Regions from separate parts of the Rossellomorea sp. FS2 genome, predicted to be linked through region 1. Evidence: riboswitches for the same ligand, from Rfam matches in the RefSeq annotation. Region 1 holds a riboswitch; each other region holds the start of a gene.
What was found. A riboswitch is a leader RNA that binds a small molecule or an ion and turns the genes downstream of it on or off. The one in region 1 is predicted to bind S-adenosylmethionine.

Region 1 (3,254 bases):
AAAAGGAGCGAGTGTCATGACAACGACTACATTTCCAAAATCCTTCCTTTGGGGAGGGGCCATTGCAGCAAACCAAGCAGAAGGAGGATACCGCGAAGGCGGGAAGGGGTTGACCAACGTCGACCTCCTTCCACGCGGTGAAGAGAGATTCTCCTATATGAAAGGGAATATCCCACACCTGGAACTTCAAGATGACCTTTACTACCCGTCACATGAAGCCATTGATTTTTATCATCGCTACAAAGAAGATATCAAGCTGTTTGCCGAGATGGGCTTTACATGCCTTCGGGTGTCTGTATCTTGGGCAAGGATCTTCCCGAACGGGAACGACGCTGAGCCGAATGAAGAAGGATTGACATTCTATGAAAACCTCTTCGCAGAGCTCAGAGCGAACGGAATCGAACCCGTTGTAACCATCGCCCATTTCGATGTACCTGTCCATCTGATTGAAACGTTCGGAAGCTGGAAGGGCCGTGATCTCGTCGAATTCTACGAAACGTATGCCCGCACTCTTTTCAATCGTTTTAAAGGAACCGTGAAATATTGGATGACGTTCAATGAAATCAATATGCTTTTCCATCTGCCTTTCCTTGGGGCAGGAATCGTGTTCAAAGAAGGTGAAAACCGGGATCAGGTCCTCTATCAGGCTGCTCATCATCAGCTTGTCGCTAGTGCCCTTGCCGTGAAGGCACTCCATGAGATCGATCCGGAGGCACAGATCGGGTGCATGCTGGCCGCAGGTGTCACGTATCCGTACTCCTGTAATCCGGAAGATATCTGGGCGGGAATCGAACGTAATCGCGAATCCTACTTCTTCATCGACGTTCAGTCCCGTGGAGCGTATCCGGGCTATGCGAAGCGCTTCTTCCGGGAGCAGGAGTGGGATCTCCAGATGGAAGAAGGAGATGAAGACATCCTCAAGGCTCATACGGTGGATTACATCGGATTCAGCTATTACTCCAGCCGCACGATCAGCCGTGATCCCGAAATCCTCGGGAAGATGACGGCAGGCAATGTGTTCCCTTCGGTCAAAAATCCTCATTTGAAAACATCGGAATGGGGATGGACGATCGATCCAAAAGGGATCCGGATTACGGCCAATCAATTGTATGATCGCTATCAAAAACCATTATTCGTCGTGGAAAACGGCCTCGGAGCCATCGACGAGCCCGGCGCAGATGGGGAAATCAACGATGCCTATCGAATCGATTATCTCTCAGCCCATCTCCGCGAGCTGAACGAAGCAATCAAGGACGGAGTCCAACTGCTGGGCTACACATGCTGGGGACCGATCGATATCGTCAGCGCCTCAAGCGGCGAAATGAAAAAACGTTATGGCTATATCCATGTGGACAAAGACAACGAAGGCAATGGCACCCTCAACCGTTCTAAGAAGGCCAGCTTCGACTGGTACAGACAGGTGATCGAGACGAATGGAGCGTCATTGGAGAACGAAACCGTCAAAAGTTGAGCGGTTAATTTCCCTCATCCCATTGACAACAGGAGCTAAATCCTGAATAATTATTATATTGAGAAAATTAAATAGCGATATTCCTTATTAAGAGTGGTGGAGGGACTGGCCCTGTGAAACCCGGCAACCGCTGTTCAAACTTGAACAGAATGGTGCTAAATCCTTGAACGAGATTCGTTCGGAGATGAGGAAGAGACGAGAATCATAAGGCTCTTCCTTTTACCGGGAAGGGCCTTTTTATATGAAAAAAGGGAGAGGATTCAGATGACACACGTACAGACAAAAGGTAAGAAAGCAATAAAAGCCCCGTTCCGGGCAGATCAGGTGGGCAGCCTGCTGAGGTCGGAGCGGATCAAGGAAGCACGCGAACGGAGAGGGAATGGAGAGCTATCCGCAGCTGAACTCCGACGAATCGAGGATGAAGAAATCATCCGCATCGTCGACAAGCAAAAGGAAATCGGCCTCCAAGTCGTGACCGATGGTGAATTCAGGAGGGCGTGGTGGCACTTCGACTTCCTTGAAGGTCTCGATGGCGTCGAAGGATATGAATCGGACCAGGGGATCAAGTTCCATAACACGACGACCAAGGCACGTGGCATCAAAGTGACGGGAAAAGTGGACTTCACGGATCATCCGATGCTGAAAGACTATGAATTCCTTCATGGCATTGCAGGCGATCACACTGCCAAGATGACGATTCCGAGTCCAAATATGCTTTTCTTCAGGGGGAAAATTGAAACGGACGTATACGGAGATGACTTGGAGGCATTCCATCGGGATGTAGCCGAAGCCTACAAAAAGGCGATCCGTGCTTTCTACGATGCAGGCTGCCGCTATCTGCAGCTCGACGATACGGCATGGTCGGTATTCTTCTCGAAACAGGGACATGAGCAGATCAAGGCATTTGGCCGCGAACCCGACGAACTCAGGGAATCCTTCGCCCGTACCATCAATGAGGCTGTGAAGGATCGCCCAGAGGACCTTGTCGTGACCATGCATATTTGCAGGGGGAATTTCAAATCGACATGGGCAGCTGAAGGCGGATATGAAGCGGCTGCCGAAACCATTTTCGGCGGGCTCGACCTCGACGGGCTATTCCTGGAGTTCGATGATGAGCGTTCCGGAGGCTTCGAACCGCTACGCTATGTGAAGAATCCGAATCTCCAGATCGTCCTCGGTCTTGTTACGTCCAAGCATGGAGATCTCGAGGCGACGGAAGACATCGAGGCACGGATACAGGAAGCTGCACGCTATGTGGACATCAACCAGCTCTGTCTCAGTCCCCAATGTGGATTCGCTTCAACCGAAGAAGGAAATCTGCTGACCGAAGCAGAACAATGGAAGAAGCTGCAACACGTGATCGCCATTGCCGATCGGGTGTGGGAATGAGGTTCCCATTCAGCCAGTAATCAATTAGGAGAGGGTTTCATTGCGGATACAGTATGCTCTGTTTATCCTCCTGGCAGCCATGCTGTGGGGAACAACGGGGACGGTGCAGGCATTGGCTCCTGAAGGCGTCCATCCGATTGCCATCGGAGCGGTGCGCCTGGCCATAGGAGGCTTGTTCCTCCTTCTATTATCCTTGGGAAAAATACATTGGAGAGGGTGGCCCTTGAAAGGAACCGTGGCGGCCGCTCTTTGTATGGCACTCTATCAGCCTTTCTTTTTCTCGGCAGTCAGCATGACGGGGATTGCGATCGGGACCGTGATCGCCATCGGAAGCGCCCCGGTCATAGCAGGACTCCTTGAATGGGGAATAAAAAGGAATGTCCCCCAAGCTTCC
Region 2 (3,254 bases), on a different contig from region 1:
TCAGGTCGATCCCTTCTTTTTCAAGGATCGGTTTTGCTTCTTCCAGAATCTCAGCATGAGGGACGTTAGATGCTCCGACCACGAGTTCCTTTGAATCGCCTGAGCTACCGTTGCTCCCGCTGGTTCCGCATGCTGCCAATCCTACAATACTTGCTGCTGCAATCGTGCCCACTAACCATTTTTTCATCTGATTTCTCTCCTTTTATCGTTTATCTATTTTATTGGTGAAATAATCACCGACAAGCTGAATGATGAATACAAGAACCAGGATCAAGATGGTCGCCGCCAGGGTGACATCGGTCCTGCTGCGCTGGAATCCGTCCAGGAAAGCAAGGTTTCCCAGTCCCCCTGCACCGATGACGCCCGCCATTGCGGTGTAACCGACTAATGCGATGGCCGTCACTGTGATTCCGGAGATGAGGGCAGGCATGGATTCAGGAAGAAGGACCTTCATGATGATGGTGCTCGTTTTTGCTCCCATCGCTTTTGCCGCCTCGATGACCCCCTTATTGACTTCGCGCAGGGCGATCTCGACCATGCGGGCATAGAACGGGGCAGCCCCGATGATCAAAGCAGGCAACGCTGCGTTCGCCCCTCGGATCGTACCAATCAACACTTTGGTGAAGGGGATCAACAGGACGATCAGGATGATGAAGGGGATCGACCGGAAGACATTGACCACAGCGTTGGTGATGGAATAGGCCACCTTATTTTCCCAGATGTTCCCTTTTGATGTGAGGAACAATAAAATCCCTAGTGCGAGCCCGAGGACAAATGTTACGATCACCGACATACCAGTCATATACAGGGTCTCAAGAGTGGCTTCCCACATCTTTTCCCAATCGACGTTCGGAAAGATTTTCTCGATCATCGCTCCATCACCTCCACTTTCACCGATTGTTCTTCAGCGAAGGCGACCGCCTGATCGAGGATTTCACGTTCACCCTTCAGATGGATGAACAGCGTGCCGAATGCTCCTTTTTGAGTTTGCGAAATCTGGCCCTGAAGGATGTTCACCTCAAGATCGAACCTTCGGATCAGTGAGGTGATGAGAGGCTGATCCGTACCGCTTCCAACGAATGTAAGCTTCAACACTTTCCCATCCGGATACTGATCGAGGATGTCATCCGACTCCTGCTGCTGTGCGACCTCTTTCACGAAGCGCTTCGTCACTTCCTGACGCGGATTACGGAATACCTCTAGGACATCCCCCTCTTCGACCACTTTTCCCGCTTCCATGACCGCCACCCTGTGACAGATTTTACGGATGACGTGCATTTCGTGGGTGATGAGGACGATGGTGAGCCCAAGACGCTCATTGATATCAACAAGAAGATCCAGGATGCTGTCCGTGGTTTGGGGATCCAGTGCGGACGTAGCTTCATCACATAGGAGCACCTTCGGATCATTCGCAAGTGCCCTTGCAATCCCGACGCGCTGCTTCTGACCTCCACTGAGTTGCGCCGGATAGGCATCCCCCCTGCCTTCAAGTCCTACCAGATGGAGAAGTTCATTCGCCTTCCTGATCCGTTCTCCTCTTGGCACTCCGGCTATCTCGAGTGGGAACTGGATGTTTTCAAGTACCGTACGGGACCAAAGGAGATTGAAATGTTGAAAGATCATCCCCATGGACTGCCGGGCTTCACGGAGTTTACGTCCCTTCGCCTTTGATATCACTTGACCGTTCACATCCACAGATCCATCAGTGGGTAGCTCGAGCCCATTCAGCATCCGGATCAACGTGCTCTTTCCTGCACCGCTGTACCCGATGACACCGAAGATTTCCCCATCCTTGATGGTCATATCCACCCCATCGACAGCTGACACCGTACCATTTTTGGTTTGAAAGATTTTTTTTACATCAGAAATCGTAATCATGTTGTATCCACCTCGTCATCAGTAAAACCACCTGTTTACTAGGAATTATATCCAAATACGTCATTATTGTTAAAACATCCAACCTCATTTGAAAAACAAAAATGCCTCCCTGCGATAAACAGAAAGGCATACTATTTCAATAGTTGACTTTCCCTCATCTGTCGAAGCCTTCGCTTCGAGTGAATTGGCACCATTTCAATTTTAATTGACGGTTGCCGGGTTTCATCGGGCACTTCCCTCCACCACTCTAAATAAGAGATAAACGTTATTCAATTATTCATACTAAATACTCAGAAATTTGTTACTAAACAGATACTATCACCGAATAAACAAGGTGTCAATTCTTTTTTGCACATTATACGCTCACTGGTTCGACCATGTGAAATCGGGTCAACCAAAGCACCGATTCAGCAAACAACAGATGCCGGTAACCTCCACGGACTTCGATTTCCTTTTTATCGACAAGGGAAGTCAATCGTTCATTCCCTTCAAGTAAAGCAATCAACCGCCGGACATCTCCAGCCGTTATCGTCAGGTTGGGATCTGGGTGAGGATCGGGAAGTACGTTGCAGCCCTTATTAGAAATGGACAGACTGTGGCCGCTAGTGCCGCATTGGAAATGTAGGACGAACGGGGTGTCTGGAAATAACAATTGTAAGTGATACCTGGTCTCGCATTGATCTACGACTTTCTCTAAATACTCTCTCATGCAACCCCTCCAGTATCTCGGATACTTAACTAATTCCACTATTGGATAGTTTATCCTCCTGTACTTTCTCGACAGATTGTGGACGCACTGTCGAAGGAAGGGCCCAACAGACAATAAGTTGGCGGGTTCGCTTCATTTCCCGAGAAATATGTCCCGGTATGTAGAAAAGTCGCAGTAGTTTCCGTGAGAATCTTTCAGTTTCTATTACCATTCGAACAAAAAAAGGCCTTTTCGGCCCTTTATGCTACCTTATTCAAAGCTTCATACAAAAACGGTACAGATTGAAACGCATAGATCCGTTCCACCTCGACTCCATCTTTGAATAGCAGGAGGCAAGGAACGCTTTCGACCGCATGCTCTGTTGCAAATCCTGCCAGGTAATTCAGATTTGCCTTTGCAAAAACGAATGGTTGAGGCAGTTTCTCTACAATATCAATCATCCTACCTGCAACCTGGCAGGTGCCGCACATGGGGGTGTACAGATAGAGCGCAAGCAGTCTTTCATTCTCCCGTATCGTGTGCAGCGCTTCCTGGCTGTTCAACTCTTTCAAAGCTAATTCATCCTTTTTCCAAGATATTGTTTGTGGACATCAATGTTGGCTCCGATCAAGACGGAAGCGAGGTGATATTCCGGGGCAGCCGCCACTTCCTTGTACATCCTGTCGAT
Region 3 (3,254 bases), on a different contig from region 1:
GATTGCAGTCCCTGTACAAGGACGATGAGTATGGCGACGGTGATGACCATGACCCAGGTGTCAAAGCGCTGGTAGCCGTAGGTGATGGCGAGATCCCCGAGTCCGCCTCCGCCGATGGCGCCTGCCATGGCCGATGCCCCGACGAGTCCGACGGTGGCGATGGTGAGGCTGAGGACGAGGGAGCTGAGCGCTTCCGGGACGAGGAAGCGGAAGATGATCTGGGTGGATGTCGCCCCCATGGATTCCGCCGCCTCGATGACGCCTTTGTCGACTTCAAGGAGGGAGTTCTCAATCAATCGTGCAATATACGGTCCTGCATAGAAGACCAGTGGCACGACGGCCGCGGCCGTTCCGATCGATGTTCCCACAATCAAACGTGTGAGAGGGACGATCGCCACCATCAGGATGATGAACGGGACGGAACGGAAGATGTTCACGACCCCGTTCAGGATGGTGAATATAAAGGCATTCTCCCATAGATGACCCTTCCTCGTGATGACGAGGAGTACCCCGAGGGGCAGCCCGATCACGGTGGAGAAGAGGAGGGAGAAGCCGGTCATGACCAATGTTTCAATGAGTGCATCGATGATCTGCTGTGAATCAACTAGCATGTGGTGCGACCTCCTTCACGGTGACGTTTTCTCCGTTCATGACAAGCAGTGCACGGTTGATTTCGCTCTCGGAGCCGATGAGCTCGACGATGAGATGACCGAATGGTGTGCCCTGCAGCTCCGTAATATTTCCGAACAGCACGTTTACATCGAGGTCGAAGCGCTTCGCCACCTGGGACAGAAGCGGCTGACCTGATGAGGCGCCGACGAAGCGGATCTTGTAGATCCGTCCCGGTGCGTTTTCCTTCTGCACAAGCTCGAGGACCGATTCCGGGATGGAATCGTTCAGCACGGAGCTCACGAAGTTTGCCGCCGTCTCGGTCTGAGGGGAGGAGAAGACGTCGAATACGGATCCGGACTCGATGATCTTCCCGCCTTCGATGACCGCCACCCGGTCGCACACTTCCCGGATCACCGACATCTCATGGGTGATCATGAGGATCGTGATGTTGTACTCACGGTTGATCTTTTTCAGCAGCTTCAGGATCGAGCCCGTCGTCTGGGGATCGAGGGCCGATGTCGCCTCGTCGCACAGAAGGATCGACGGCTGCGTGGCAAGGGCACGGGCGATGCCGACGCGCTGCTTCTGACCGCCTGATAATTGATCTGGGTACTGGTTCGCTTTATCTTCAAGACCGACGAAGCTCAGCAGCTCTGTCACCCGCTTTTGGATCTCAGCCTTGGATTGCTTCGCGAGGATGAGGGGCATCGCCACATTGGCGAAGACCGTCTTGGAGTTCAGGAGGTTGAAGTGCTGGAACACCATCCCGATCTTCCGCTTCACCTCGCGCACGTCTTTCGGTGAAAGGGCCATGAGATCCTGGCCATCTACGATCACCTTCCCCGAGCTCAATCGCTCCAATCGGTTCACGGTGCGGATCAGCGTACTTTTCCCGGCGCCGCTGAATCCGATCACCCCGCATATTTCCCCCTGCTCAACCCGGAGGTCGATACCGTCGAGGGCGCGGACTTCCTTTCCGCCGCTGTCATACACTTTCGTGGCTCCTTTGAATTCAATCATGTTCGTCATGCCTCCTGGTGATTAAAATAAAAACCCTCTTCCCGAGGTCTCGAGAAGAGGGCATGGATTCACACGGAATCAATGGTTCCCTTCTCATCTCCCAGGCATGTTGCCTGCTGGAATTGGCACAGTACTTTGTGGAAAGTCTGCTGCCGAAGCGTCATCGGGCCAGTCCCTCAGCTTCTCTGGATAAGAAATTATGAAATTCAGGGTAAACAAAAGGCCCCTTCCTGAGACAGGAAGAGGCCGGAGATCCATAAGGAAAGAAAGATCCGTACTCTTCTCATCTCTCAGGCATCCGCCTGTTGGAGTTGGCACAGTGCTCAAGTGAGCCCGCTGCCGAGGTATCAAAGGGCCAAATCCCTCCACCTCTCGTGATAAGAAGTTCAATTTGTTTAACGTGAGCCTTATTCTACGCCGGACTTTTTCCTGCGTCAACACCCTCTGGCAGAAATGAGACTGGCTGGAAGAAGTGGAAATGGGGTGAAAATAGGTCCTTAGATACATATGTTATGTCGTGAAAACCCTTTATTTCGATTGGGTTTATCGGAAAAATGATTCTAACTCCTTAAAAATATATTTTTTTCGAAAATGGCGTTAAAGATAATAGTGTCCGTTCCATTTCGCTGCGATGGCTCGCTTTCCGCGGGGCGTGCGGTGAGCCGCATCGGCTGCGCCTGCTGGGTCTCACCTGCCCGCCATTCCCGCAGGAGTCGAGCCATCTCCGCTTCATTTCACTCATCTTTTCGAAGGGAGACCATAGCGCCTTTGTTAAATATGGGAAATAGTGATTGACATCTAGCCTCCTCCCCCGTAAAGTTATAATTGAAAATGATTCTCATTATCAAGAAACGAAAGGGGAACCACATGAAAAAAGCACCGTTCTTTACCATATTGATGGTCTGTCTGCTCTTGGCGGCGTGCAGCAGCGGAGAAACAAAAACGGATTCGTCCGAGGAGGAATCATCGACATTTACATATGAATCAGAGCAGGGACCGGTGGAGGTGCCGAAAGAGCCGAAGCGGATCGTCGCCCTCACCAATGGTCCGAATGTGATTTCCCTCGAAGGGAAGCTCGTCGGAATCGATGAGTGGACTGAGATGAACCCGCTCTTCACCGACAAGCTGAAAGATGTGGAAGTGGTGGGTGACGATCAGCTCGAGAAGATCATCGAGCTCGACCCGGACTTGATCATTGCCGGAAGTCAGACGAAGAACCTCGATAAGATGAAAGAGATTGCGCCGACCGTCGCTTTCACATGGGGGAAATTGAATTACATCGATCAACAGATCGAGATCGGCAAGCTGTTGAATAAGGAGAAAGAAGCGAAGGAATGGGCGGATGACTTCCAGGAGCGTGCCGCGACGATCGGGGAGGAGATCCGCAAGAAGATCGGCGACGACGCCACGGTATCCGTCATTGAAACCGGGCAAAAGGAACTCTATGTCTTCGGAAACAATTATGCCCGTGGTTCTGAGATTTTGTATCAGGCCATGAAGCTCAACATGCCGGAAGCCGTGAAGGATAACGCCTTGGAAACGGGTATTCACGTCATCTCGCCGGAAGCGGTAGGCGACTTCACCGGAGATTACCTCGTCCTGAGCAAGAATCCCGATGTGGA

Region 2: another riboswitch for S-adenosylmethionine. It lies ahead of ACNA6I_RS18545 (methionine ABC transporter ATP-binding protein); the one in region 1 lies ahead of ACNA6I_RS21450 (5-methyltetrahydropteroyltriglutamate--homocysteine S-methyltransferase).
Region 3: another riboswitch for S-adenosylmethionine. It lies ahead of ACNA6I_RS12925 (methionine ABC transporter ATP-binding protein); the one in region 1 lies ahead of ACNA6I_RS21450 (5-methyltetrahydropteroyltriglutamate--homocysteine S-methyltransferase).

Annotation. Positions count from the first base shown of each region.
Region 1 covers NZ_JBLRVS010000007.1:413,480-416,733, reverse strand. The annotation lists gene ACNA6I_RS21460 (beta-glucoside-specific PTS transporter subunit IIABC) at 1-20, shown strand, start outside; gene ACNA6I_RS21455 (6-phospho-beta-glucosidase) at 17-1,471, shown strand; SAM riboswitch class I at 1,553-1,662, shown strand; gene ACNA6I_RS21450 (5-methyltetrahydropteroyltriglutamate--homocysteine S-methyltransferase) at 1,736-2,860, shown strand; gene ACNA6I_RS21445 (EamA family transporter) at 2,901-3,254, shown strand, end outside.
Region 2 covers NZ_JBLRVS010000005.1:424,189-427,442, reverse strand. The annotation lists gene ACNA6I_RS18555 (MetQ/NlpA family ABC transporter substrate-binding protein) at 1-187, opposite strand, end outside; gene ACNA6I_RS18550 (methionine ABC transporter permease) at 203-871, opposite strand; gene ACNA6I_RS18545 (methionine ABC transporter ATP-binding protein) at 868-1,878, opposite strand; SAM riboswitch class I at 2,030-2,136, opposite strand; gene ACNA6I_RS18540 (hypothetical protein) at 2,234-2,587, opposite strand; gene ACNA6I_RS18535 (thioredoxin family protein) at 2,827-3,138, opposite strand; gene ACNA6I_RS18530 (toprim domain-containing protein) at 3,141-3,254, opposite strand, start outside.
Region 3 covers NZ_JBLRVS010000004.1:431,067-434,320, reverse strand. The annotation lists gene ACNA6I_RS12930 (methionine ABC transporter permease) at 1-611, opposite strand, end outside; gene ACNA6I_RS12925 (methionine ABC transporter ATP-binding protein) at 601-1,632, opposite strand; SAM riboswitch class I at 1,723-1,828, opposite strand; SAM riboswitch class I at 1,913-2,016, opposite strand; gene ACNA6I_RS12920 (iron-hydroxamate ABC transporter substrate-binding protein) at 2,500-3,254, shown strand, end outside.